Regions from separate parts of the Bacillus aquiflavi genome, predicted to be linked through region 2. Evidence: a T-box and tRNA genes for the amino acid it is inferred to sense, from the RefSeq annotation. Region 2 holds a T-box; the other holds one or more tRNA genes.

Region 1 (21,078 bases), 390 kb from region 2:
AATCAAATATCCTCAATATGAACGGAATGCAACTTCTACTGGAGTCTCGATTGCATGGGCATTTGGCGGCGTATTTTTAGCCATGTTTGCTCAAGCTGTCGCTGTAGCGATCGAATTGAAACTTGGAATTGAAACAGGCTCACAAAATACGGAAGATATTGTTTCAGCAGTTGAGTATTTCCCATTAATGATTGTTGTTGTTACTATTTTAGGGCCTATATTAGAAGAAATTGTTTTTCGCAAAATTATTTTTGGTTCGTTGCAGAAACGGTTTAACTTTTTTATTTCAGCTTTTATTAGCTCAATCATATTTGCTTTAGCTCATGTTGACTTTAGCCATATTATTATTTATACAGCAATGGGCTTTACATTTTCCTTTTTATATGTAAAAACAAAACGTATTATCGTCCCAATGTTTGCCCATATTGCGATGAATACACTCGTACTAGTTGTTCAATTTCTTGCGAGTAATGAATTGGAAAACTATATTAAATAAACGTCTTTTTTGGAGGATTTTACATGAGAGCGTCACCGCTATTTACTGGATTCGTCTATATTTTCCTTGGAATATTATTTACCTTCTTTGCTATTCAAAATGTAAACCAACAAGGATGGGGCTTTTTCTCTTACTTACTTGTCCTCCTTGCAACAATTGATTTTGGGGCAGGCATTAGAATGACCGCTTTTCATTTTATAACGAAGAAGAAAAAAAATAAGTCAGACTAAGTATGATCTGACAAGCGTTTTCAAAATAAACTTCCCTATAATCTGGAATAGTCCTGTTAGGGCTGTTTTAGAATATTCACACAAACCTCATATTCAAAATCGTTACTTGTACTTCGTTATAAACTCATGTATGACTGTTCTATTCGCTTCCGTCTTGACTGACAAGCGTTTAAAAAATATCAAAATATTAACATCATATAAAAGAATAAAGAACGTATTTAATACGTTCTTTATTCTTTTAACTGTTGTTCATATAATCTTTCTGCCTCTTTCACTTTCCTATAAGAGAAGCGAGAGATCAGAATACTAATTTCATATAATATAAATAATGGAATCGTTACCATCAAATGAGACAACAGCTCTGGTGGCGTTATAAAAGCTGCAATGACTAATAACACAAAGTAAGCATATTTGCGTATTTTTGAAAGAAACATTGGTGTTACGATACTCAGTCTTGTTAAAAACATAATTACAACTGGCAGCTGAAATAACAGCCCGAACGGAATTGTTAATTGAAATAAAAATTGAAAATATTCATTAATCCCAATTACTTGGTTAATATCTAAACGATCAGCAATTCGTTTCATAAATTCTACAACAAACGGAAAAAGAATAAAATATGAAAAAGCTAGTCCGCTCAAAAATAATATTACGGAAATTGGGATGTAGCTAAGCGTTACTTTCCGTTCCCTCTCATACAGACCCGGACTAATAAATGCCCAAAGCTGGTATAAAATAAGGGGCAGCGTCAAAACAAATGCAGTGATAAAAGCAAATTGCATATAAATTTTTATCGGGTCTGTAAGTCGAAAAGCGTTCATTGTCAGTTCTTTTGCTTCATCTGCCTCTTGTAAATATACAATGAGAGGCTCCGCTAAGAAAAAGCTAATGATAACAGCAATGACGAAGAAAACGACTACGAGTACAAGTCGTTTTCTTAATTCATGTATGTGTTCAAAAACGGTCATATCTCTTTGACTCATCACATGTTCATCCTAACCTTACTTAACATCAGTCTTTTTCTGTTGTTTATCATCATCGTCATCGTCTGCTAAGCCTTTTGTCGCATTTTTAAACTCACGAAGTGTATTTCCAGCTGCTTTTCCAAGCTCTGGAAGCTTTTTTGGACCAAAGATGATTAAAGCTATAACTAAAATTAATATGAGGCTTCCCATTCCTATATTCATCATTTTGCCTCACCTCCTACCTTTTATTTTAACTGTTTTTTTCATATACAACAAGCTTCTATTCGTTTAAATCTAGTATATCCTTTCCGGAAATATTTTCTTCATGATTAGGATAATGCTTTAAAAAATAAACGAGTGATTGAAGCTCTACAGCCAAATCAATATGGTGAACTCGAAGAGACGGAGGGACAGTTAATCGAGCAGGAGTAAAATTTAAAATTCCTTTCACATTCGCTTGTACTAATCGATCTGTAATCGTTTGTGCAGCTGGAGCTGGGACGGTTAAAATCGCAACCGAAATATGATCATTACTAATCCGTTCTTCTAAATCGTCCAAATGATAAACAGGAACATCTCCAATTAAAGTTCCAATTTTATGATGGTCTATATCAAAAGCAATCGAGATTTTAGTATTATTATTTTTAAGAAAATTATAATTTAAAAAGGCCGTTCCTAAATTTCCGACACCGATTAAAGCTACCTTTGTAAGCTCGTCCTGATCTAACGTTTTACGAAAAAATGATAATAAATAATGAACATTATAGCCGTATCCTTTTTTACCTAAGGCGCCGAAATAAGAAAAATCTCTGCGAATTGTCGCTGAATCTACTTTTACTGCTTCACTTAATTCTGCCGATGAAACTCTTTGTTTTCCTGAAGCGTGTAAATTTTGTATGAATCGATAATATAATGGCAACCTTTTTGCTGTTGCTTGCGGAATTTTATTTGTTTCATTTTGCATTGTGATCCCCCGCTTCTTTTCATTAGTCTATTATTTCCTTTCTGATAAAATCCCCATTTTTTCCTCCTGTTTTTTCAACAAGATAAGTTGGACCAATAACCATTCCTTTATCCACAGCTTTACACATGTCATAGACAGTTAAAGCGCAGACTGAAGCGGCTGTTAACGCTTCCATTTCTACTCCCGTACTCCCTTTCGTTTTAACAAAAGTTGTAATAATTAATGTAAATTGTTGTTCTTTTTGTTTCCATTCAAACGAAACATCTACACCTGTCAGTGAAATCGGATGGCACATCGGAATCATATCCCATGTCTTTTTGCTCGCCATTATTGCTGCAACTTGAGCAACAGCTAATACATCCCCCTTTTTTACCTTATTTAATGTGATATTATCATATATTTCCCGATTCACTGTAATACTTGATCGTGCGACCGCAGTTCGAAAGGTTTCTGGCTTTTTGCTTACGTCAACCATCTTTGCTCTTCCTGCCTCATTAAAATGAGTGAATCCTGTCATCTCTCTTTCTCCTCTCATTATCTTGATATTACACTATTTTCATTTTATTGTCTGTAAAACTTTGTACCTTTTTTCACAATGTTATCTGTTTGCCGTTAGGAAAGGAATACGTTACACTATTTTTATGGTAATAGAGGTGAGATAGCATGATATTATTACAAATAAATCAAGTAAGCAAATATTTTGGCGCTGATCTTATTTTATCGAATATAAAGTTAGAAATACAATCTAAAGATAAAATTGCTCTAGTTGGCAGAAATGGCTCAGGAAAATCTACTCTTTTAAAAATAATAGCTGGACAACTTTCATACGATAGCGGGGAAATCATAAAACCTAAAAATGTAACGATCGGTTATTTAGCCCAAAACACAGGGCTAGAATCGACACGCTCAATTTTGGATGAAATGCTTTCGGTTTTTGAACCATTAATCCAAATAGAACAAGAGCTTCGCCTTTTAGAAAATAAAATGACCCATTTAGACAAATCATCCGAATATGAACAAGTTTTAAAAGAATATGATCTATTGCAAGTTCAATTTAAAGAGCGAGGCGGATATCAATACGAAGCCGATATTCGTTCAGTTCTTCATGGACTTAACTTTGGGAAATTTGACTATTCTACAAAAGTATCGAGCTTAAGCGGAGGACAAAAAACACGGCTTGCCCTTGGGAAGCTTCTTTTAACAAAACCTCATATTCTTATTTTAGACGAACCGACGAATCATCTTGATATTGGAACATTATCATGGCTTGAAAATTATTTACAAAATTACGATGGTGCCATTTTAATTGTTTCTCATGACCGATATTTTCTCGATAAAATTGTGAATCAAGTTTATGAAATTTCTCGTAAACATATAACAAAATACAATGGCAATTATAGTTCTTATTTAGTTCAAAAAGCTGAAATTTATGAACAGGAATTAAAGCAATACGAGAAACAGCAAGTGGAAATTTCAAAATTAAAGGATTTTATTCAACGCAACATTGTCCGTGCTTCCACTACGAAGCGGGCACAGAGCCGCCGCAAGCAGTTAGAACGAATTGATGTACTTGATCGTCCGCTAGGCGATGAAAAATCAGCCTCTTTCAGGTTTGAAATTGAAAAACAAAGTGGAAACGAAGTCTTAAAACTAACGGAATTAGCAGTTGGCTACAACGGAAAAAAGATTACTGAAAATATTGAGGTGCGAATTACACGCGGAGAAAGTATTTCATTAGTTGGTCCAAACGGTATTGGCAAATCAACATTATTAAAAACGATAGTCAATAAAATTCCCTCACTTGCAGGTCACATTCAAATAGGTTCAAATGTAAAAATCGGTTATTACGACCAAGAATTAGCTGATTTAACGTCTAATAAACTTGTGTTAAATGAAATATGGGATAATTATCCAATAAAAACAGAAAAGGAGATTCGAACAGTGTTAGGTAATTTCCTCTTTTCTGGTGATGATGTTTTAAAAACCGTTTCCACTTTAAGCGGTGGGGAAAGAGCGAGGCTTGCCTTAGCTAAGCTCATGATGGAAAAGGCAAACTTTCTTATTTTAGACGAGCCGACAAACCATCTCGACTTAGAAAGTAAAGAAGTGTTAGAAAATGCCTTGCTTGAATATCCTGGAACGATTTTATTCGTTTCCCACGATCGTTATTTTATCAATCGGATTGCAACGAAAGTGATTGAATTACACAACGATAAAGCGATTGAATATATTGGAGATTATGATTATTACTTGGAAAAAAAGCAACAGCAACTAGAAATAAAAGCATTAGAAGCGGAGCAAGAATTTTCTTCAAAACAGCAACTGATACAGCCAAAGTCTTCTTTTGAACAACAAAAAGAAATAAAACGGCTTGAAAGACAACGAAAAAGACGGATAGAAGAGTTAGAGATCGTCATTGAATCCTTAGAGGAAACAATTCAAAAAAATGAACAATTATTATGTGATCCTGACATTTATCATGATCATGAAAAAGTAGCTAAGATTAACAAAGAAAAGTAAGAAGCTACTGAAAAGTTAGAAATATTAATGAATGAGTGGGCTTCACTTTCAGAACAATAAATTCAGAATAAAAAAAACTGGGGTTATTTTCCCCCAGTTTTTATTTTGCAAAAACATATCCACAAAAATATCCACAGTTATTCCTTTTTTAATAAAGACTCACACGAATTTTTCCACATTATCCACAGATAGCATATGGTTTTATCCACATAATCAACAATTTAAGATAAAAAATAGACTTTATCCACAAGTTAATTGTGAATCGTTATATCCAAACCTGGATTTGCATTGAGAGCAAAATTTGCCCGTTGACCTTTTTCAAATAAAACGGTTCCCGCAGCTGCAATCATAGCTGCATTATCTGTACAAAGTGATAACGGTGGAATAATTAATTCAACTTCTGACAGCTCGGAAAACGCTTCAGTTAATGCGGCACGAAGTCCTTTATTAGCGGCAACCCCACCGGCTAACAATACTTGTTTTACATTGTACTCCTTAGCGGCAGCAACAGTTTTTCCGACAAGGACATCAATCACACTTTCTTGAAAGCTTGCTGCAAGATCTTTCGGGTTTATTTTTTCTCCACGCTGTTCTGCGTTATGAAGCGTGTTAATAACAGCAGATTTTAATCCACTGAAACTGAAATCGTATGAACCTTGTTCAAGCCAAGCTCGCGGTAATTTAATCGTCGGTGTCCCTTCATGAGCAAGCTTATCGATATGCGGACCGCCAGGATATGGAAGGTTCAACGTTCTCGCAACTTTATCATATGCTTCACCTGCCGCATCATCCCTCGTCTCACCAATGACTTCAAAATATCCATGCTCTTTCATAAAAATAAGCTCCGTATGACCGCCAGATACGACAAGTGCTAGTAAAGGAAATTCCATTTCTTTTACGAAACGATTCGCATAAATATGCCCAGCTATATGATGGACACCAACAAGGGGAATTTCGTGAGCAAATGCAATCGCCTTTGCTGCATTCACACCAATTAATAACGCTCCAACTAAACCAGGACCTGCTGTTACCGCAATAGCATCTAAATCGGCATAAGAAATTCCTGCCTCTCTCATCGCTTCCTCAAAAACAATCGTCACTTGTTCAACATGATGCCGAGACGCGATTTCTGGAACAACCCCTCCAAAGCGTTTATGGCTTTCAATTTGTGAGGCAACTATATTTGAAACAATGTGCCGCCCATTTTTAATAATTGCTACTGCTGTTTCATCGCAGCTCGTTTCAACACCCATAATATATAGCTCTTTTTTCATCATAAATTCACCCACATGACTAGTGCATCTTCTCGATTATCTGTATAATAGCTTTTTCGAACTCCACCGTTTTGAAAACCAAGTTTCCTATACAAATTTTGTGCAGTCTCATTTGATACTCTTACTTCCAAAGTCATTGTTTTTGCCCCCTTCTGAAGAGCGATTAACATGACTTGTCTCATTAACGCTTCTCCTAACTTTTTCCCTCTATATTCAGGTAATAAAGCTACATTCGTAATATGAGCTTCATCTACAATGATCCAACAACCGCAATACCCGACAACATGCTTGTCTACTTCTAGTAATACATAAACAGCAAATTGATTATGGACCATTTCATGGTAAAAGGCTTCACGATTCCATGGTAAAGTAAAAGAAGCCTGTTCAATTTGCAAAACCTTATCAATATCATCTACAGTCATATATCTAAAGTTCATTTCACTCATACTTTTCTTCTCATTTCACTAATTAATTGTTGGCCCGGTTCTTTTTTAACCATTTTACTTCAGCTTCGGCCATGCGAACATAATTTGGAGTAAATGTATGAACCTCTTCGCTTTCCTTATTCATCCCAAGAAAGGCTAATTCTCCTGGACGCGGATTATGTTCCGTAACAGCTGCAAACACAGCTTGTTTTGTTAATGTTTTTTTAAATGCTTGTCGATGCAGATGAAGATCATTGCCGACAAATAAAATCGGCTCACAATAGCCCTTTAATTGTTCTGCCCACAATTCAGAAAGAACAATTATATCTTTTAAAGCAGGGGTTAGCTCTCCTTTATCATAACGATATAGTCCGGTATAAATTTGACCTCTTCTAGCATCAAATAATGGTGAAACATAACCATTAAAATAGCGACCTGAACTTGCTGCTAATATTTCCAAACTAGAAACTCCGACAAGTGGAATATTTAAAGTCCAGGCCAACGTCTTTGCAATGGTTACGCCGATCCTGACCCCCGTATAAGATCCCGGACCTTTTGCGACAACAATTTTATGAAGATCAGAAGGTACAACATCACACTCTCTCATGAGCATGTCAATAGCTGGCATTGCTCTAACAGAGTGGTTTTTCTTTAAGTTCGTTATATACTCTCCGATCACCTTTACCTCGTCTACTATTGCAATACCTAACACATAGTTAGTCGTATCAATCGCTAAAACTTTCATGAAAAAATCTCCTTACATAATAACTCATACCGTTCTCCTTTTGGAACAAATACTAATCTCCGTTCACCAGCTGTACCGTGATAAATAAAAATGGTTAACAGCTCCCCAGGAAGCTGTTCATCAATTAAATGGGCCCACTCAATGACTGTTATACCTTCACCTTCAAAATATTCAGCAAATCCAAGATCCTCATAAGAATCTTCAACCCTATATACATCCATATGATATAAGGGCAGTCTCCCTTTATATTCTTTAATAATAGTAAAAGTAGGGCTATTTACTGTCCGTTTAACCCCTAGTCCTAGAGCCAAGCCCTTAGTAAAGGTTGTTTTTCCAGCCCCTAAATCACCTTCAAGTGCAATCACATCACCTGGCTTAAGATGCTGTGCAAACTTCTCGGCAAATTTCATCGTTTCTTCTGAAGTATAAAACTTTTTCTCATATTCTTTCATAGTAGCTCACCTTATTTTACCATTAACAATCGTAAATTATTTTTAGAAATATTCAACTTTTAAAAAAAACCTTAGGATATTTCCTAAGGATAGAGCTTATAGACAATATGTAAAAACCCATCAAAATGATTAAAAACGCTTGTCAGTCGAGACGCCTAAGAATACGAATGGAACAGGCATCATGTAGCTTAACAACGAAGTGCAAGCAACGATGAATACGAGCGTTTGACAATAGTCTGAATCCTTAGGATATTTCCTAAGAATATAATTGTAGTTTACATGATTTTTCCTCGATAAGCAAAAATCATTCATTTTTTAATTAATTTTATTATAATGCAAAAAAAAAGACGAAACAAATTGTCTCTTCTTTTAAATGGCGGTCCCGACGGGAATCGAACCCGCGATCTCCTGCGTGACAGGCAGGCATGTTAACCGCTACACCACGGGACCAGCAAATTATTCTCAAATTTTTTAGAAATTGCGGGGATAGGATTTGAACCTACGACCTTCGGGTTATGAGCCCGACGAGCTACCTGACTGCTCCACCCCGCGGTAATATAAAATTTAAAGCCTGGCAACGTCCTACTCTCACAAGGGGATGCCCCCTATTACCATCGGCGCTGAGAAGCTTAACTTCCGTGTTCGGAATGGGAACGGGTGTGACCTTCTCGCCATCGCCACCAGACAATTGTTCTCTCAAAACTAGATAATGTGAAGAAGTAAGAAAGAAAGTATCATGTTTATTTGGTTAAGTGCTCGCTCGATTAGTATCTGTCAGCTTCACGTGTCGCCACGCTTCCACCTCAGACCTATCAACCTGATCATCTTTCAGGGAGCTCAAATGGGAAATCTCATCTTGAGGGGGGCTTCATGCTTAGATGCTTTCAGCACTTATCCCTTCCGCACGTAGCTACCCAGCTATGCCTTTGGCAAGACAACTGGTACACCAGCGGTGCGTCCATCCCGGTCCTCTCGTACTAAGGACAGCTCCTCTCAAATTTCCTACGCCCACGACGGATAGGGACCGAACTGTCTCACGACGTTCTGAACCCAGCTCGCGTACCGCTTTAATGGGCGAACAGCCCAACCCTTGGGACCGACTACAGCCCCAGGATGCGATGAGCCGACATCGAGGTGCCAAACCTCCCCGTCGATGTGGACTCTTGGGGGAGATAAGCCTGTTATCCCCGGGGTAGCTTTTATCCGTTGAGCGATGGCCCTTCCATGCGGAACCACCGGATCACTAAGCCCGACTTTCGTCCCTGCTCGACTTGTAAGTCTCGCAGTCAAGCTCCCTTGTGCCTTTACACTCTGCGAATGATTTCCAACCATTCTGAGGGAACCTTTGGGCGCCTCCGTTACCTTTTAGGAGGCGACCGCCCCAGTCAAACTGCCTGCCTGACACTGTCTCCCACCCCGATAAGGGGCGCAGGTTAGAATTTCAGTACAACAAGGGTAGTATCCCACCGACGCCTCCACGTAAGCTAGCGCTCACGTTTCCACGGCTCCTACCTATTCTGTACAAGCTGCACCAAAATTCAATATCAGGCTACAGTAAAGCTCCACGGGGTCTTTCCGTCCTGTCGCGGGTAACCTGCATCTTCACAGGTACTATAATTTCACCGAGTCTCTCGTTGAGACAGTGCCCAGATCGTTGCGCCTTTCGTGCGGGTCGGAACTTACCCGACAAGGAATTTCGCTACCTTAGGACCGTTATAGTTACGGCCGCCGTTTACTGGGGCTTCGGTTCACACCTTCAGCGATTGCTTAAGCGCTCCCCTTAACCTTCCAGCACCGGGCAGGCGTCAGCCCCTATACTTCGCCTTGCGGCTTCGCAGAGACCTGTGTTTTTGCTAAACAGTCGCCTGGGCCTATTCACTGCGGCTCTCTCGGGCTTGCACCCTATCAGAGCACCCCTTCTCCCGAAGTTACGGGGTCATTTTGCCGAGTTCCTTAACGAGAGTTCTCTCGATCACCTTAGGATTCTCTCCTCGCCTACCTGTGTCGGTTTGCGGTACGGGCACCTTATTCCTCGCTAGAGGATTTTCTTGGCAGTGTGGAATCAGGAACTCCGGAAAATAATTTTCCTCGCTGTCACAGCTCAGCCTTACGGTAATGGGATTTGCCTCATTACCAGCCTAACTGCTTAGACGTACATCCAATTGTACGCTTACCCTATCCTCCTGCGTCCCCCCATTGCTCAAACGGCGATAAGGTGGTACAGGAATATCAACCTGTTGTCCATCGCCTACGCCTTTCGGCCTCGGCTTAGGTCCCGACTAACCCTGAGCGGACGAGCCTTCCTCAGGAAACCTTAGGCATTCGGTGGAAGGGATTCTCACCCTTCTTTCGCTACTCATACCGGCATTCTCACTTCTAAGCGCTCCACCAGTCCTCACGATCTAGCTTCAACGCACTTAGAACGCTCTCCTACCACTGACACCTACGGTGTCAATCCACAGCTTCGGTGATACGTTTAGCCCCGGTACATTTTCGGCGCAGAGTCACTCGACCAGTGAGCTATTACGCACTCTTTGAATGGTGGCTGCTTCTAAGCCAACATCCTGGTTGTCTAAGCAACTCCACATCCTTTTCCACTTAACGTATACTTTGGGACCTTAGCTGGTGGTCTGGGCTGTTTCCCTCTCGACTACGGATCTTATCACTCGCAGTCTGACTCCCAAGGATAAGTCTTTGGCATTCGGAGTTTGTCTGAATTCGGTAACCCGATGAGGGCCCCTAGTCCAAACAGTGCTCTACCTCCAAGACTCTTACACTTGAGGCTAGCCCTAAAGCTATTTCGGAGAGAACCAGCTATCTCCAAGTTCGATTGGCATTTCACCCCTACCCACACCTCATCCCCGCACTTTTCAACGTACGTGGGTTCGGGCCTCCATCCAGTGTTAACCTGGACTTCACCCTGGACATGGGTAGATCACCTGGTTTCGGGTCTACGACCTCATACTCTTTCGCCCTATTCAGACTCGCTTTCGCTGCGGCTCCGTCTTTAAACTTAACCTTGCATGAAATCGTAACTCGCCGGTTCATTCTACAAAAGGCACGCCATCACCCATGAATGGGCTCTGACTACTTGTAAGCACACGGTTTCAGGTTCTCTTTCACTCCCCTCCCGGGGTGCTTTTCACCTTTCCCTCACGGTACTGGTTCACTATCGGTCACTAGGGAGTATTTAGCCTTGGGAGATGGTCCTCCCAGATTCCGACGGGATTTCACGTGTCCCGCCGTACTCAGGATCCACTCAGGAGGGAACGAAGTTTCAACTACAGGGTTGTTACCTTCTCTGACGGGCCTTTCCAGACCGCTTCATCTACCTCGTTCCTTTGTAACTCCATGTTGAGTGTCCTACAACCCCAAGAGGCAAGCCTCTGGTTTGGGCTGTTCCCTTCCTTTTCGCTCGCCGCTACTTAGGGAATCGCTTTTGCTTTCTCTTCCTCCGGGTACTAAGATGTTTCAGTTCCCCGGGTCTGCCTTCATAACCCTATGGATTCAGGTTATGATCCTATCCCATGACGGATAGGGGGTTTCCCCATTCGGAAATCTCCGGATCAAAGCTTACTTACAGCTCCCCGAAGCATATCGGTGTTAGTACCGTCCTTCATCGGCTCCTAGTGCCAAGGCATTCACCGTGCGCCCTTTCTAACTTAACCTTACGACAATTGATAAGCTTCGTTTTTCCGCGTCAACTGCGCTCTCTCACATCCTCACGTACGTTTTGTACGCTCCGGTGTTCGATCACTTGTTTCCTTGAATAACTCGCTTCTAAATTGTCTTTTTTCGGTAAAAGATAAGCTACGTATTTCGTTGTCAGTTGCATTCACTCCAATCCTCACGTACTTTTGTACGCTCCGGTTGTCGTTCATTTACTTCCTAGAACTACTTGCTTCTCTTTTCCTTTTTTTTAAGAGATATCTTTGGTGATACTCGGTTTCTTTCTTTTGCCTTCTTCATTTATTATCTAGTTTTCAAAGAACAATATTTGAGAGATTGCTCTCTCAAAACTAAACAAACAAACGATCAACCTTTAATGATTCCTTAGAAAGGAGGTGATCCAGCCGCACCTTCCGATACGGCTACCTTGTTACGACTTCACCCCAATCATCTGTCCCACCTTCGGCGGCTGGCTCCAAAAGGTTACCTCACCGACTTCGGGTGTTACAAACTCTCGTGGTGTGACGGGCGGTGTGTACAAGGCCCGGGAACGTATTCACCGCGGCATGCTGATCCGCGATTACTAGCGATTCCGGCTTCATGCAGGCGAGTTGCAGCCTGCAATCCGAACTGAGAATGGTTTTATGGGATTGGCTCGACCTCGCGGTTTCGCTGCCCTTTGTACCATCCATTGTAGCACGTGTGTAGCCCAGGTCATAAGGGGCATGATGATTTGACGTCATCCCCACCTTCCTCCGGTTTGTCACCGGCAGTCACCTTAGAGTGCCCAACTAAAGGCTGGCAACTAAGATCAAGGGTTGCGCTCGTTGCGGGACTTAACCCAACATCTCACGACACGAGCTGACGACAACCATGCACCACCTGTCACTCTGTCCCCCGAAGGGGAACGTCCTATCTCTAGGAGTGGCAGAGGATGTCAAGACCTGGTAAGGTTCTTCGCGTTGCTTCGAATTAAACCACATGCTCCACCGCTTGTGCGGGCCCCCGTCAATTCCTTTGAGTTTCAGCCTTGCGGCCGTACTCCCCAGGCGGAGTGCTTAATGCGTTTGCTGCAGCACTAAAGGGCGGAAACCCTCTAACACTTAGCACTCATCGTTTACGGCGTGGACTACCAGGGTATCTAATCCTGTTCGCTACCCACGCTTTCGCGCCTCAGCGTCAGTTACAGACCAGAGAGCCGCCTTCGCCACTGGTGTTCCTCCACATCTCTACGCATTTCACCGCTACACGTGGAATTCCACTCTCCTCTTCTGTACTCAAGTCCCAAGTCCCCCAGTTTCCAATGACCCTCCACGGTTGAGCCGTGGGCTTTCACATCAGACTTAAAGGACCGCCTGCGCGCGCTTTACGCCCAATAATTCCGGACAACGCTTGCCACCTACGTATTACCGCGGCTGCTGGCACGTAGTTAGCCGTGGCTTTCTCGTTAGGTACCGTCAAGGTACCGCCTTATTCAAACGGTACTTGTTCTTCCCTAATAACAGAGCTTTACGATCCGAAGACCTTCTTCGCTCACGCGGCGTTGCTCCGTCAGACTTGCGTCCATTGCGGAAGATTCCCTACTGCTGCCTCCCGTAGGAGTCTGGGCCGTGTCTCAGTCCCAGTGTGGCCGATCACCCTCTCAGGTCGGCTACGCATCGTCGCCTTGGTGAGCCTTTACCTCACCAACTAGCTAATGCGCCGCGGGCCCATCTGTAAGTGATAGCCGAAGCCATCTTTTAACTCCTCTCCATGCGAAGAGAAGGGTTATCAGGTATTAGCCCCGGTTTCCCGAAGTTATCCCTGTCTTACAGGCAGGTTGCCCACGTGTTACTCACCCGTCCGCCGCTAACCGTTCAAAAGCAAGCTTTTGATCAGTTCGCTCGACTTGCATGTATTAGGCACGCCGCCAGCGTTCGTCCTGAGCCAGGATCAAACTCTCCAATAAACTTGGAGCGTTGATTCGCTCATAATAAAAAAAAAATAACGTTGGCAAGTGTCAGCTTCTAACGAATAGTTAGTTGCCTCCACTTTAAATTGTTTAAATTGTTGTTGACGTTTGTTTGTTTAGTTTTCAAAGAGCAATGATATTGGAGCGGGTGATGGGAATCGAACCCACGACATCAGCTTGGAAGGCTGAGGTTTTACCACTAAACTACACCCGCATATAAACATATTAAAATATTGATTGAATTGGTCGGGAAGACAGGATTCGAACCTGCGACCCCATGGTCCCAAACCATGTGCTCTACCAAGCTGAGCTACTTCCCGTGACTAACATGGCGCGCCCGAAAGGAGTCGAACCCATAACCTTCTGATCCGTAGTCAGACGCTCTATCCAATTGAGCTACGGGCGCATATTAAATTGAAGCAACCTCTTTATTATATCAAATTTAAAATTGTTTGTCAAGGTTAATTTTTGATGATGCGGTCGAGAGGACTTGAACCTCCACGGGGTCGCCCCCACTAGGCCCTCAACCTAGCGCGTCTGCCATTCCGCCACGACCGCATAGCGACATACTCTATAATAACTCATTTTCCGAATTAAAGCAAGATTTTTTTTGGTGCGGATGAAGGGAGTCGAACCCCCACGCCTCACGGCGCCAGATCCTAAGTCTGGTGCGTCTGCCAATTCCGCCACATCCGCACAAAAAATGGCTGGGCTAGCTGGATTCGAACCAACGCATGACGGAGTCAAAGTCCGTTGCCTTACCGCTTGGCTATAGCCCAATCACAATATGTTCTAAAAAGCTTTCTCGTTAAAGAATGGGAAATGAGTAAAACACTCACTTCCCACTATATTTAATGACCCGTACGGGATTCGAACCCATGTTACCGCCGTGAAAGGGCGGTGTCTTAACCGCTTGACCAACGGGCCGTAATAAAAGCGACTAAACGGAGAAGGAGGGATTTGAACCCTCGCGCCGTTTGCACGACCTACGCCCTTAGCAGGGGCGCCTCTTCAGCCTCTTGAGTACTTCCCCAGATATGGCTCCGCAGGTAGGATTCGAACCTACGACCGTTCGGTTAACAGCCGAATGCTCTACCACTGAGCTACTGCGGAATAATAGAAGTATTCTGAGATGTATAATGGCATTCTTTTTTGGAAAGTAACTTGTCAAAAAAGAGTCGATTCTCTTCTCGACTCTTCCAATTATATAGAGGTGATAAACAAAAGTCAATAAGTAAAATTGTCCATAGATAAATTTTATTAATCAAAAATACGTTCTTCTACAAAATTTGCAAAGTCCCTTTGCACTTACCACAGACGTAACGCTTAGTGTTAACCTTTCGTTGTCTTTTATATACATAGTTGCAGCTTGTACATACATATGTTAAAGATTTTGTTTTGCGCTTCTCCAAAGCTTCAGGAAGAACAGAACAAAAGCGAGGTGCATTTACTTTGGCCATTAATTCTTTAAAATCTTTATCTTTATGACGATATCCTTTTCCTGCAATGTGGAGGTGATAATGGCAAAGCTCATGCTTAATAATGCCGATCAATTCCTTTTCACCTAATTGATCGTAATATTTTTTATTAATTTCTATATGATGAGAATTAAGCAAATATCGTCCGCCAGTCGTTCGCAATCTTTTATTAAAATAAGCTTGATGATGAAACGACTGCTGAAAATATTGCAATGAAATTTTTTCAACTAATTTTTGCAAATCTTCATTCTTCATTTTACACCACCTTGAATTTTAAGGTGAACTTGACAACCTTCTAAAGCATACACTAGAAATACATTTCGAAGATTATGTTTAGGAGGCGTTTATTTATGCCTAATTGGTTTCAAAACCAAATGAAAAGAGCATTCTTTGAAAAAGACCGTTATCAAATTAAGCTGTTAAATCAGTGCTGGTATTTTTACAGAAAAAAGCACTGCTCCTGAAAACCAAGGAGAAGTCTTAAAAAACAAGTGGCTGTCAATGTTCCGACAGCCTAACTGCTTTAAATTATTTGTATGGTGAGAACATCGTTAAAGCAACTCTTCCTTTTTGTATGTCTACTGAATCGACCCAAACCGTGACTACATCTCCAACCGAGACAACATCTAACGGATGCTTAACATACTTGTTGCTAAGTTTAGAAATATGCACGAGTCCATCTTGCTTCACTCCGATATCTATGAACGCTCCAAAATCAACTACATTTCGAACTGTACCTTCTAGCTCCATTCCTTGTTTTAAATCTTCTAACTGAAGAATATCTTTTTTTAACAACGGCTGCGGTAAATCATCCCGCGGGTCCCTTTCTGGTCTAATTAATGCTTCTATAATATCTTTTAATGTTAATTCACCTATCCCTAATTCAGTTGCAGTTGACTTTAAATCAATTGATTTTAACTCCGTTTTTAACTTTTCTGAACCAAGATCCGATGTCTCTGCATTAAATTTTGCAAGCAGCTTTTTCACATTTTCATAATTTTCAGGATGAATTCCTGTTCTATCAAGAGGTTCCGTCCCATCAACTATTCTTAAAAAGCCAATTGCCTGTTCATATGTTTTAATACCAAGCCGAGGTATTTTCTTTAGTTGCTTACGATTTGTAAATTTTCCCGTCTCTTCTCTCTGTTTCACGATATTATTTGCAACGGTTTTTGATAAACCTGCTACGTACTGCAATAAGGATGCGGATGATGTATTTACATTTACCCCTACTTGATTCACTGCTGTTTCAACTACAAACGTTAACGATTCAGTAAGCTTTTTTTGCGAAACGTCATGCTGATACTGACCAACACCAACGGACTTCGGATCAATTTTAACAAGTTCTGCTAAAGGGTCTTGAACTCGCCTTGCAATTGAAACAGCACTTCGTTCTTCTACTTGTAAGTCAGGAAACTCTTCTCTTGCTAACGCTGAAGCAGAATATACACTAGCTCCAGCCTCATTCACAATTAAATAAGAAATGTCTTTATTTATTTCTTTTAATGTTTCAGCTATAAATTGCTCAGTTTCTCGAGAAGCCGTACCATTTCCAATAGCAATAAGTTCGATCTCATTATTTGTTAAAATGTGTAACAGTTTTTCCTTAGCTTCTTGCGGTTTTGCTTTTGGTGGATGTGGATAAATGACATCAATCTTCAATACCTTTCCAGTCTCATTTACCACAGCAAGCTTACAGCCTGTCCGATAAGCGGGATCCACTCCGAGTACAACTTTCCCTTTTAATGGCGGCTGCAATAATAAGTTCCGTAAATTCTCGGAAAAAATATGAATCGCTTGATCTTCAGCCTTTTCAGTTAACTCATTGCGAATCTCTCTTTCAATTGATGGTTGAATAAGCCGTTTATAACCGTCTTCAATTGCTTCACGAACTATGTCGCTAGTTATAGAGGCAGGCGATTTGATCCATTGTACACATAGGTACGATGTAATTTTTTCTACATCCGGTTTAACGACAACACGTAAAATCTCTTCTTTTTCGCCGCGATTTAATGCTAAAACTCGATGTGGAACGATTTTTTTTACTGGCTCTTCATATTCATAGTACATTTCATAAACTTTTTTCTCGTCTTTATCTTTATCTTTAACTGTTGATTCGATCATAGCGTGTTTAAATGTTTCCGCTCTAATCCACTGACGAATTTGTGCATCATCACTCAACCATTCAGCAATAATATCCTTTGCACCATTTAACGCATCTTGAGCTGTTAATACTTCCTTCTCTTCACATACAAACTGAGCTGCTTTTGACTCTACCATTCCTTCCGTTGGAAAAGTCATCAACCATTGTGCTAACGGCTCGAGCCCTTTTTCTTTTGCTACTGTTGCTTTTGTACGGCGTTTTTGCTTATATGGCCGATATAAATCCTCTACTTCTTGCAATTTTGTAACTTTATTAATTTGAGCTTTTAGTTCATCAGTTAGCTTTCCTTGCTCTTCTATTAAACGAATGACTTCTTCTTTTCGCTTTTCTAAGTTTTGCAAGTAATTCCATTTCTCCATAATATCTCGAATTTGCACTTCATCTAATGAACCAGTTGCTTCCTTTCGATACCGAGCTATAAATGGCACTGTATTACCATCATTTAAAAGTGATATGACATTGCGAACTGATTTTACGCTTATTGTTAGCTGTGAAGCTACTTCATTGATTAGTTTTTCGTGTTGATTAGCTGTTTGTTCCAAACACTTCATCTCCCATGCATCATTCAAGGTTTAATAATTTTTCCACAATTTATTATTTCGTCGTTTTCAGCTATGCCGAAAAGGTTCTTCCGGCGATATAGGGAATAAGCCAATAATTAAACATAACTTAACACAAAGAAACCTTCTCTAAAATAGAGCAGGTTACCACCGTTATACTTTGAACTATATTATTGTTCCACTCCGTTAATAATAGGAAAAAATATAATCTGGCTATGTTTGCCTACTGCTAAATCATATAGTAAGTAAAAAAGATTGAGCTGATCTAATAAGTATGTAGAATCATCATTCTTTTTAAACAATGTCTTTGCTTTAATTTCATATACTATGAATGATTTTATCAGAATGAATCGCTTCTTGAAGCTTTTTTATTGCCCTTCTCTGAAGGCGAGAAACATGCATTTGCGATATCCCTAATTTGTCACCTGCTTGTTTCTGACTCATATTTTCTAAATACGTATACTGAATTACTTTCTTTTCCCGTTCATTTAAAACATGCAAAATTCTTTCAAGCACTAATCTTTGATTTACCTTCTCAAAGCCTTTATCAACAATTCCAATAATGTCTAATAATGTGACGGTTCCTCCATCTATATCTGCCTCAATTGCACGATCGACAGATAAGGCATGATAATTTTTCCCCATTTCCATTACTTCAAGCACATCTTCTTCTGAAACCTTTAACGTATCTGCTATTTCAGCTATTTTCGGTGAGCGTTGAAGTTTGATTGTCAATTCTTCAACGGTATACTTTATTTTCGGTCCCAGCTCTTTAACTTTCCGTGGTACATGAACACTCCATGTCTTATCTCGTAAAAAGCGTTTTATTTCCCCAACTATTGTTGGAATAGCAAAAGCTTCAAAGCTCTTTCCAAAAGATTCGTCATAACGACGTATAGCACCTAACAGCCCGATCATCCCTACTTGGTAAACATCCTCATGAAACGATTTACCGGCTGAGTATTTTCGTGAAATCATTTCAACTAAATTCTCATATTGAAGGACAAGCTTTTTTTGTGCTTCTTCATCTTGATTATTTTGATACTTTTTGATTAATTGATACGTATCGTGTTTCTTTATTACTTTGTTAGGTTGAGATTCTTTGGGCATTGGCATTCCTCTCCACCTGCTCTCCGTCGAGATACTTTACCATATATACCGATACTCCATTTCCTTGACGAATTTCTACTTCGTCCATTAACGTTTCGATAAGGTAAAGACCTAATCCTCCTTCACGCAAAAATTCGATCGATTCTTCCGAAGAATAAGGACCTATTTTTTTCCCGTTATTTACCAGATTAAAGTTTTTCCCGTTATCAGATACGATTACTTCAATCCGATTTTTGTATAAACCGACACTTACGATAATTTCCCCTTGTTCGTTCGGTTTGTAGGCATGTTGTACTGCATTTGTACATGCTTCACTCGCTGCTATTTTTATATCCTCGATTTCCTCATACGAAAAACCGATTCTGCTTGCAATACCGGAAAGCGTTAATCGGATGACTCCAACAAATTCAGGTTTTGCAGGTATTTTTATTTCAACATAATCGATCTTTTTTTTCATTGGATTTCACCCTCTATTTTACTGTTTATCTTCATAATATTTGCAAGCCCTGTAATTTCAAATAGCCTCACTAACCGCTCAGAAAGACCGATAAGCTGAAATTCTCCATTATGAGTACGCATATATTTAAATAACCCGACAAAAATGCCCAGCCCGGTGCTATCCATGTATGAAACCCCAGAAAGATCGATTGTGATGTTAACACCTTTGTTTTTTGCTAGAGGAAAGAGGGCATCTCGAAGCTTTGTTGAAGTGTAAGCATCAATTTCTCCATTTAAAAACGCCGTTACATTTTTCTCATTATTTCTATTAATATTTATTGTTAAATCCATCTTTACTCACCTCTTTTATATCGATTTGCCTGTTACCTTTTACCCTATTTTTGGAAGACTAAACTTTTCTTTTTAAGATAATCAAAGTAAAGTCATCTTTTAATTTAAAATCTTGGAGATGCTCAAACTCTTTATAAATATTCGAAACTATTTTTTGAGCACTTAAATGTTGAAACTTTTTTTTTAAGTCGATTAATAACTTTTTTTGAATAAATCCTTCATTGGTACGACATTCTGTCACTCCATCAGACATTAAAATAATCATATCGTCTTTATTTATTTTTTTTTCGAATTGAACGTATTTCGTTCTTTTTTCAACTCCTAATAGCAAGCCCTTAGTTTGTAATTCCAGAAATTTATCTTTTTTCGCGTCATAATAAAAACCCGGTTCATGCCCAGCAGAAGCATAAACGAACGTATTTTTTTCTATATTATATATACCGTAAAACATCGTAACAAACATACTAGGGTCAACATTTTGTTCGACAACACGATTTAAGTTTTCTAAAACAGCGTTAGGCTTTTTACGATTTTCAGGCAAGCTGTCCATTGCATATTTAATCATAGACATACATAAGGCGGCTGGAATTCCTTTTCCAATTACATCTGCAATCGCCACACTTACACAATTATTATCGTCGTAAACAAAATGGTGGTAATCGCCACTAACATGTTTTGCTGGAACACTAAGCGCCCCTATATCTAAACAATCAATTTGGGGTATTTTCGTTTCGAGAAGTGTTTGTTGAACGTTAGCGGCAATTTCCATCTCTGTTTTCATTTCTTGCTGCTGATGACGCAACGTTTTATGTTCTTGATATGCCATCCCGTACCAAACCATGATTTCTAGTAGAAAATCAAGTGAATGTAGTACTTCTTGCGGCAAATCAGGATATAATTTTAAAAGAACATTTTTATGAAGACTAATTATTTCTTCTGGGGAAATGTTATGTTCAATCGATTTTCGACTAAATTTCTGCCCTTTATAAAGAGCTTGTTCCGTTTGTTCATTTATGTATTTTGCTAGAATATCACGATACTTCAACTCCATCGTATTACGGAAATCCATTCTTCATTTCCTCCTAACGGAGCCATTTAATTAAATATATTTTTGTTCCTTCTTCAGATGATGTTTCGATATTAAATTCATCCATTAGACGTTTAACACCCGGCAGTCCAGCTCCTAAACCACCTGATATCGATAAATCATCACCCATAATTTGTTTTAAATTATTTATTCCAGGCCCTCTATCAGCGGCAATGATGCGCAAACCTACTTTTCCGCT
Region 2 (8,296 bases):
AGGCGCCCAAAGGTTCCCTCAGAATGGTTGGAAATCATTCGCAGAGTGTAAAGGCACAAGGGAGCTTGACTGCGAGACTTACAAGTCGAGCAGGGACGAAAGTCGGGCTTAGTGATCCGGTGGTTCCGCATGGAAGGGCCATCGCTCAACGGATAAAAGCTACCCCGGGGATAACAGGCTTATCTCCCCCAAGAGTCCACATCGACGGGGAGGTTTGGCACCTCGATGTCGGCTCATCGCATCCTGGGGCTGTAGTCGGTCCCAAGGGTTGGGCTGTTCGCCCATTAAAGCGGTACGCGAGCTGGGTTCAGAACGTCGTGAGACAGTTCGGTCCCTATCCGTCGTGGGCGTAGGAAATTTGAGAGGAGCTGTCCTTAGTACGAGAGGACCGGGATGGACGCACCGCTAGTGTACCAGTTGTCTTGCCAAAGGCATAGCTGGATAGCTACGTGCGGAAGGGATAAGCGCTGAAAGCATCTAAGCATGAAGCCCCCCTCAAGATGAGATTTCCCATTTGAGCTCCCTGAAAGATGATCAGGTTGATAGGTCTGAGGTGGAAGCGTGGCGACACGTGAAGCTGACAGATACTAATCGAGCGAGCACTTAACCAAATAAACATGATACTTTCTTTCTTACTTCTTCACATTATCTAGTTTTGAGAGAACAATTGTCTGGTGACGATGGCGAGAAGGTCACACCCGTTCCCATTCCGAACACGGAAGTTAAGCTTCTCAGCGCCAATGGTAGTAGAGGGCATCCCTCCGCGAGAGTAGGACGTTGCCGGGCACTAAAAAAAAGAACAACTTTTTGTTGTTCTTTTTTATGTTGTAGATGTTCCAACGAAGTCAAAGTATGGATAATATTATATGTCTCCGCCTCGTGCTATGAGCCTTGTCTAACAAGTTTATTCGTTCCCCTCTTTTTTATTAGATAAAAAATGATAGACTAAAAAAGGGCTTTTTTCCATTGTGATATTTAAAAATGTTTTAATAAACGGAAAATCTTGATTTGGCATCATTTTGATTAGTTCGCTCCACCATTCTGTTTCGTATCTAGCAATCATACTTAAATTATAAAGAATTAAATAATGAATTAAGATTTCAGGATATTTAAGTAGTTCACTCCTCATAAGTGGTAAATATAACTGTTTATCAATTATGCTATATCTTAAAGGTAAACAGTTCATAAAATTAATACTTTTGGTTTTGAAGGTAATATTTTTACCTTTTGTATCAGTTAAGATTGAAATCGGAAAAGAACTTATAGATTGAAAAAAACGGATAAAATGGCTTTCTGTCATGTGAAAATAGTCGAGTATTTCTTCACTAATAATGTATGTATCGGTTTGTTTTTCGATCTTCAAAAGTGATGGTGTTGTCTCACCTAAGTGAAGAAATAAGTCATTTAGTTCGGGAATTTGCTTTAAAAGAGACCCCATTGTTAATTTGTTGCCCTCTAAATGTTTCATATGAAACATTTTTTCAGCCATTAAAGGAAAAAGACCATTTTTTTGTAATTTTACTTCATCTTGAAAAAATTCATACTGTTGTTTTTTTCTCTTTCTAGTCGAAACTCCGTGAGCCAACATAGTTGTAGATTTGGGATAATTTGCATCTACTGTTAATATACATGCTTTTATAAGGTGTACAACACCGTAAAAAAGCAGGATAGGTTTTAATGCAAGGGGGGCTATCTTCGCTTGTTTATAATGCAATAATCCATGTTCTAAAAAGTAAATAAAACGATAACAATTTTCATAACTTTTTTGGTCAGCGTCTTTTATGTTTAATGTTTGGTAATGATGATATAAAAAATCTTGTGTTGTCGAAGCAGAAAAATAAATTGAAAAACTGTCTAAATCTATATATTTATACATGCTTTTTTTTGCCTCCAAATAAACTAAAAAATCTAACATATCATTGCTTCCTTGACAGTATTTTGTCCAATTGATAACCTACTAATAATATTTTTCGTTAAGAGGAGGAAAAAATAATGTGGGAAAGTAAGTTTGCTAAGGAAGGTTTAACCTTTGATGATGTATTGTTAGTTCCAGCAAAGTCAGAAGTGTTACCTCGTGATGTTAGTCTTAAAGTAGAATTAACGAAAACATTAAAGTTAAATGTTCCTATTATTAGTGCAGGAATGGACACCGTAACGGAGGCGGATATGGCTATTGCTATGGCACGGCAGGGTGGTCTAGGGATTATTCATAAAAACATGTCAATTGAACAGCAAGCAGATCAAGTTGATAAAGTAAAGCGATCTGAAAGCGGAGTTATTACAGATCCATTTTTTTTAATGCCAGATAATCAAGTTTATGATGCTGAACACCTAATGGGTAAATATCGAATTTCAGGTGTTCCGATTGTTAATAATAAAGAGGAACGAAAATTAGTAGGAATTCTAACAAATCGCGATCTTCGCTTTATTCAAGATTATTCGATTTTAATTTCAGATGTAATGACAAAAGAAAATTTAATAACAGCTCCAGTTGGTACCACATTAGAAGAAGCAGAAAGGGTATTACAAAAATATAAAATTGAAAAGCTCCCTCTTGTTGATGAGAAAGGTATACTAAAAGGGCTTATTACAATTAAGGATATTGAAAAAGTGATTGAGTTTCCTAACTCTGCTAAGGATAAACAAGGACGGTTGTTAGCAGGCGCAGCTGTTGGAGTAACGAAAGATACGATGAAACGTGTTGAAATGCTCGTTAAAGCTAATGTTGATGTCATTGTTGTTGATACTGCACATGGACATTCAAAGGGTGTAATTGATACTGTTCGCCAAATTCGTGAAGCATATCCAGAATTGAATATTATCGCCGGAAATGTAGCCACTGCAGAAGCAACTAAAGCTTTAATAGAAGCTGGTGCAGATGTCGTTAAGGTTGGAATAGGACCTGGCTCAATTTGTACAACCCGTGTTATTGCAGGAGTCGGTGTTCCACAAATAACAGCAGTTTACGATTGTGCAACAGAAGCAAGAAAGTATGGTAAAGCAATTATTGCCGATGGCGGAATTAAATTTTCTGGAGATGTTGTAAAAGCTTTGGCGGCAGGTGGTCATGCTGTCATGCTTGGAAGTATGCTAGCTGGGGTTTCGGAAAGTCCGGGTGAAACTGAAATATATCAAGGGCGTCGTTTCAAAGTATATCGGGGCATGGGGTCAGTTAGTGCGATGGAAAAGGGTTCAAAAGACCGCTATTTTCAGGAGGAAAATAAAAAATTTGTCCCAGAAGGAATTGAAGGCAGAGTTCCTTACAAAGGACCATTATCGGATACAATTTACCAGCTAGTCGGTGGAATCCGCTCAGGCATGGGATATTGTGGATCAGAAAATTTACACGAGTTAAGAGAGAATGCTCAATTTATACGAATGACTGGTGCTGGTTTACGTGAAAGTCATCCACATGACATTCAAATTACGAAAGAAGCACCAAACTACTTATTATCATAAATTATTCCCATTAATTACAATAGACAGATGATTGATTATCTGTCTATTTTTTTATGTTTTTTTATGTTAAACTTAAACAGGAAAATAACGAGCTTCGATTCAATTCACCAATTCATCCATTTTTATTGTTTTAAAAGCAAGAAAAGCAGGGTAATTCATACGATAACCCCATTTTGTTTTATTTAAATATTTATCCTAGTTTAGCTAAACACAATTTAAAAAGAAATAGCACTTGGCTGTTAATATAAATAATTAGAAAATACATCTTGGAGGTTTTTAATTTTGGAATCGGCAAAAAAAATATCGATAAAAATTATGGTGCTTTTTTTAATTTTTACTATAGTTTTTTCCACGTCTCCCCAATACATAAAAGCAGAAACAGACTCACTTGGAATAGAAGCTGAAGGAGCAATCTTATTAGATGCGGAGACTGGAAAAATATTTTATGAGAAAAATGCAGATGCTGTAATAGGTGTTGCTAGTATGTCAAAAATGATGACTGAATACCTAGTTTTAGAAGCAATTAATGAGGGGAAAATTAAGTGGGATCAAGAAGTCATCATTAATGAATATATTCATCAATTATCTGCTGCACCTGAGCTTTCAAATATAGGATTAACGCAAGGGGAGAAATATACTGTAAAAGAATTATATCAAGCAATGGCTATACATTCGGGAAATGCTGCTACTGTCGCGTTAGCTGAGTTAATTTCTGGCACTAAAAAAAACTTTGTTAAGTTAATGAATAAAAAAGGAGAGGAACTCGGTCTAGGTGAATTTAAGTTTGTGAATTCATCAGGTTTAAATAATAGAAGTTTATTAGGAAAACATCCAGCAGGTGAACCTGATGAGGAAAATGTCATGTCGGCAAAAGCAACTGCAAAGCTAGCCTTTTGTTTACTAAGAGATTTTCCAGAAGTGTTAGAAACAGCAAAAATGCCTAAGCTGAAATTTAAAGATGGTCGTGAATATGCAAACTTTAATTGGATGTTGCCTGGTCTTGTGTTTCATTATGAAGGGGTCGATGGATTAAAAACAGGATCAACTGATTTTGCTGGTTTTGGTTTCACTTCAACAGCTGAACGGGATGGACAACGGTTTATTACTGTTGTTATGAAGGCAAATTCGAAAGAGCAGCGTTTTACCGAGACAAGAAAATTACTAGATTATGGGTTTAGTAATTTTTCAAAAGAAGAAATTCTCCCTAAAAACTATGTAATAAAAGGAAATAAAACAATTCCAGTTATAAAAGGAAAAGAAGATAAAGTTAAAATTCACACGAAAAAAGCGGTTAATTTAGTTGTTAACGACGGGGAGAAAGAAAATTATACTTATCAATTGGTGATAGATGAAAAGAAGCTAAACAAAAATGGGGAATTGACAGCACCTGTTAAAAAGGGTGATAAAATCGGTTATTTAATAATAGAGCCAAAAGACGGTGAACAATTAAGCTTTCTAATGGATGAAGGAAGCAATGCAATTAAAGTAGATGTTGTTGCTGCAGAAACTGTTGAAAAAGCTAATTGGTTTGTGTTAACAATGCGGGGAATTGGCAGCTTTTTCGGTGAATTATGGGACAGCATTTCATCGACTGTAAAAGGTTGGTTTTAATTAAAATGGGCTTCTTGTCTTGACAGGATGCCCGTTTTGTTGTTTTATTTTCATATACGGGAATAATAAATTCCGACCAATTTAGTTGTATATTTTTTAAAATCAGCAAATATTATTTGTTATAAAATCTATTTAAAAGGGAGTTAGAATTTATTATGAAAATAGGTACAGAAAGAGTTAAACGCGGCATGGCAGAAATGCAAAAGGGCGGCGTAATTATGGATGTTATTAATAGTGAGCAAGCTAAAATAGCTGAGGAAGCAGGTGCCGTTGCAGTAATGGCTCTTGAACGAGTGCCAGCCGATATACGTGCTGCTGGAGGAGTTGCTAGAATGGCAGATCCTCGAATTGTAGAAGAGGTAATGAATGCAGTAACGATTCCTGTTATGGCTAAGGCACGGATCGGGCACATTGTAGAAGCTCGAGTTTTAGAAGCAATGGGTGTTGATTATATTGATGAAAGTGAAGTGTTAACACCAGCGGATGAAGAATTCCATTTAAATAAAAATGATTACACAGTTCCATTTGTTTGCGGTTGTCGTGATCTAGGTGAAGCAGCTCGTAGAATCGGTGAAGGTGCTTCAATGCTTAGAACAAAAGGAGAGCCTGGAACTGGAAATATTGTAGAAGCTGTTCGCCATATTAAAAAAGTTAACTCTCAAGTTCGTAAAGTTGTAGCAATGAATGAAGATGAGCTTATGACTGAGGCTAAATTGTTAGGTGCTCCTTATGAAATTTTACTTGAAGTAAAACGTCTTGGAAAGCTTCCTGTTGTTAACTTTGCTGCCGGTGGAGTAGCTACTCCTGCTGATGCTGCTTTAATGATGCAGCTAGGTGCTGACGGAGTATTTGTTGGCTCAGGAATATTTAAATCAGATAACCCAGCTAAGTTTGCCAAAGCAATTGTAGAAGCCACTACGCATTATCAAGACTATGAATTAATTGCCCATCTTTCAAAAGGATTAGGATCCGCAATGAAAGGAATTGAAATATCCTCACTTGCACCAGAGGATCGTATGCAAGATCGAGGTTGGTAAGGGGAAAATCATTAATGAAAATAGGGGTACTTGGCTTACAAGGAGCAGTAGCAGAACATATTCGAGCGATTGAAAAATTAGGTGTTGAAGCTATTAATATAAAAAAGAAAGAACAACTTGAAGAAATTGATGGTCTTATTCTTCCTGGCGGAGAAAGTACAACGATGCGACGTTTAATTGATCAATATGATTTTATGGATTCATTAAAACAGTTTGCACAAAATAAAAAACCGATGTTTGGTACTTGTGCAGGTCTTATTTTGCTTGAAAAAAAAGTTGTTGGAAATGAAGAACCGCATATTGGCGTTATGAATGTGACGGTTGAACGTAATTCTTTCGGGCGGCAAAGGGAAAGTTTTGAAGCAGAACTATCCATTTTAGGAGTTGCGGATCATTTTAACGGTGTATTTATCCGTGCACCCCATATTGTCGAAGTTGGTGAGAATGTCGAGGTTCTCGCAAAATATAACGAACGTATCGTAGCAGTTCGAGAAGGTCCGTTTTTAGGTTGTTCATTTCATCCGGAATTAACAGATGATATTCGTTTAATAGATTATTTCATCTCAATGGTTAAAGAGGCGTAGAATCCATATTTTCATGAGATGAGCTTAATTGTATAAAGCTGTTGAAACTAGCGCATAATTGTAGTAAATTAAATAAAAAAAATAATCATTAATTTAGAAAAAGCAATGAGAGGAACTAGTAGCAAGTGCATCATTTTTAAGAGAACCGATGGTTGGTGTGAATCGGTAAATGAACTTTGTGAATCCATCCTCGAGCAAAAGTGTGGAACGCTTTTTAAGCAAGTAAGCACTTTCGGATTAAAACCGTTATTTTTTAAAGAGGAAAGCAAATATGCTTTCAACTTGGGTGGCAACGCGGGTAACTCTCGTCCCTTTTGGGATGGGAGTTTTTTGATTTTTGTAAGCTTATATGATCATTTGAGGGGGATAGAATCATGCTTGATTTAAAATATTTAAGAGCAAACTTCTCAGAAATTAAGGAGATATTGCAGTATCGCGGAGAAGATTTAACTGATTTAGACAAGTTTGAGGAATTAGATCAAAAACGTCGGGAGTTAATTATTGAGAGTGAAAAATTAAAAAGCAAACGGAATGAAGTTTCCCAAAAGATTGCCGTATTAAAAGGGGAGAAGAAAGATGCAGATCATATTATTAAAGAAATGCGTGAAGTTGGTGAGCAAATAAAAGCATTGGATGACCAACTTCGAAATGTAGAGGAAATGTTAGATCAGCTTTTATTAAGCATTCCAAATATTCCTCATAAAAGTGTACCGATTGGGGAAACTGAAGATGATAATGTTGCAATTCGTAAATGGGGTAAAATTCGTCAATTTGATTTTGAAGCTAAACCTCACTGGGAAATTGCTAATCAGCTAGAAATTTTAGATTTTGAACGTGCATCAAAAGTAACAGGAAGTCGCTTTGTTTTTTATAAAGGTCTCGGTGCACGACTAGAACGCGCGTTAATTAATTTTATGCTAGATCTCCATGTTGATGAGCATGGTTATCAGGAAGTGCTGCCACCATACTTAGTAAACCGTGCAAGTATGACAGGAACAGGACAGCTCCCCAAATTTGAAGAAGATTCATTTTTAGTTGAAAGCGAAGATTATTTTTTAATCCCGACAGCAGAAGTTCCTGTAACAAATTTGCATCGAGATGAAATAATGAACGGGGAAGATTTACCAATAAATTATGTTGCTTTCAGTGCCTGCTTCCGTTCTGAGGCAGGTTCTGCAGGCCGAGATACTCGAGGGTTGATCCGCCAGCACCAATTTAATAAAGTGGAGTTGGTTAAATTTGTAAAACCAGAAGATTCTTATGAAGAGTTAGAAAAACTTACAGGAAATGCGGAAAAAGTGTTACAATTGTTAGAGCTTCCTTATCGGGTAATGAGTATGTGTACAGGAGATTTAGGATTTACTGCAGCAAAAAAATATGATCTTGAAGTATGGCTCCCTAGCTATAATACGTATCGAGAAATTTCTTCTTGCAGTAACTTTGAAGCATTCCAAGCAAGACGTGCAAATATTCGTTTTCGCCGTGATCAAAAAGCAAAGCTTGAGCATGTGCATACATTAAATGGTTCTGGTTTAGCGATTGGCAGAACAGTTTCAGCTATTTTAGAAAATTATCAGCAAGCTGATGGAAGTGTTGTTATACCAG

What was found. A T-box is a leader RNA that pairs with one kind of tRNA and senses whether it is charged. The one in region 2 lies ahead of serS (serine--tRNA ligase), so its partner is inferred to be a tRNA-Ser.
Region 1: it has a tRNA-Ser gene. The T-box ahead of serS (serine--tRNA ligase) is inferred to sense a tRNA for this amino acid. The anticodon was not compared.

The regions. Positions count from the first base shown of each region.
Region 1 is NZ_CP082780.1:42,256-63,333, reverse strand. Features, by position in the region: gene K6959_RS00395 (CPBP family intramembrane glutamic endopeptidase) at 1-496, shown strand, start outside; gene K6959_RS00390 (YdiK family protein) at 520-726, shown strand; gene tatC (twin-arginine translocase subunit TatC) at 957-1,709, opposite strand; gene tatA (twin-arginine translocase TatA/TatE family subunit) at 1,728-1,916, opposite strand; gene K6959_RS00375 (redox-sensing transcriptional repressor Rex) at 1,972-2,655, opposite strand; gene moaC (cyclic pyranopterin monophosphate synthase MoaC) at 2,678-3,172, opposite strand; gene K6959_RS00365 (ABC-F family ATP-binding cassette domain-containing protein) at 3,319-5,175, shown strand; gene tsaD (tRNA (adenosine(37)-N6)-threonylcarbamoyltransferase complex transferase subunit TsaD) at 5,427-6,449, opposite strand; gene rimI (ribosomal protein S18-alanine N-acetyltransferase) at 6,449-6,895, opposite strand; gene tsaB (tRNA (adenosine(37)-N6)-threonylcarbamoyltransferase complex dimerization subunit type 1 TsaB) at 6,918-7,619, opposite strand; gene tsaE (tRNA (adenosine(37)-N6)-threonylcarbamoyltransferase complex ATPase subunit type 1 TsaE) at 7,616-8,071, opposite strand; tRNA gene K6959_RS00340 (tRNA-Asp) at 8,446-8,521, opposite strand; tRNA gene K6959_RS00335 (tRNA-Met) at 8,550-8,623, opposite strand; rRNA gene rrf (5S ribosomal RNA) at 8,641-8,756, opposite strand; rRNA gene K6959_RS00325 (23S ribosomal RNA) at 8,816-11,739, opposite strand; rRNA gene K6959_RS00320 (16S ribosomal RNA) at 12,129-13,688, opposite strand; tRNA gene K6959_RS00315 (tRNA-Gly) at 13,832-13,905, opposite strand; tRNA gene K6959_RS00310 (tRNA-Pro) at 13,935-14,011, opposite strand; tRNA gene K6959_RS00305 (tRNA-Arg) at 14,021-14,097, opposite strand; tRNA gene K6959_RS00300 (tRNA-Leu) at 14,167-14,249, opposite strand; tRNA gene K6959_RS00295 (tRNA-Leu) at 14,303-14,387, opposite strand; tRNA gene K6959_RS00290 (tRNA-Gln) at 14,396-14,470, opposite strand; tRNA gene K6959_RS00285 (tRNA-Glu) at 14,547-14,618, opposite strand; tRNA gene K6959_RS00280 (tRNA-Ser) at 14,637-14,724, opposite strand; tRNA gene K6959_RS00275 (tRNA-Asn) at 14,730-14,804, opposite strand; gene K6959_RS00270 (SprT family protein) at 14,972-15,424, opposite strand; gene cmpA (cortex morphogenetic protein CmpA) at 15,520-15,633, shown strand; gene K6959_RS00260 (Tex family protein) at 15,698-17,875, opposite strand; gene sigB (RNA polymerase sigma factor SigB) at 18,212-19,003, opposite strand; gene rsbW (anti-sigma B factor RsbW) at 18,981-19,460, opposite strand; gene K6959_RS00245 (anti-sigma factor antagonist) at 19,457-19,792, opposite strand; gene K6959_RS00240 (PP2C family protein-serine/threonine phosphatase) at 19,851-20,861, opposite strand; gene K6959_RS00235 (anti-sigma regulatory factor) at 20,875-21,078, opposite strand, start outside.
Region 2 is NZ_CP082780.1:3,468,402-3,476,697, forward strand. Features, by position in the region: rRNA gene K6959_RS16790 (23S ribosomal RNA) at 1-611, shown strand, start outside; rRNA gene rrf (5S ribosomal RNA) at 671-786, shown strand; gene K6959_RS16800 (YaaC family protein) at 905-1,876, opposite strand; gene guaB (IMP dehydrogenase) at 1,993-3,459, shown strand; gene K6959_RS16810 (D-alanyl-D-alanine carboxypeptidase family protein) at 3,742-5,070, shown strand; gene pdxS (pyridoxal 5'-phosphate synthase lyase subunit PdxS) at 5,223-6,107, shown strand; gene pdxT (pyridoxal 5'-phosphate synthase glutaminase subunit PdxT) at 6,122-6,691, shown strand; T-box leader at 6,788-7,007, shown strand; gene serS (serine--tRNA ligase) at 7,066-8,296, shown strand, end outside.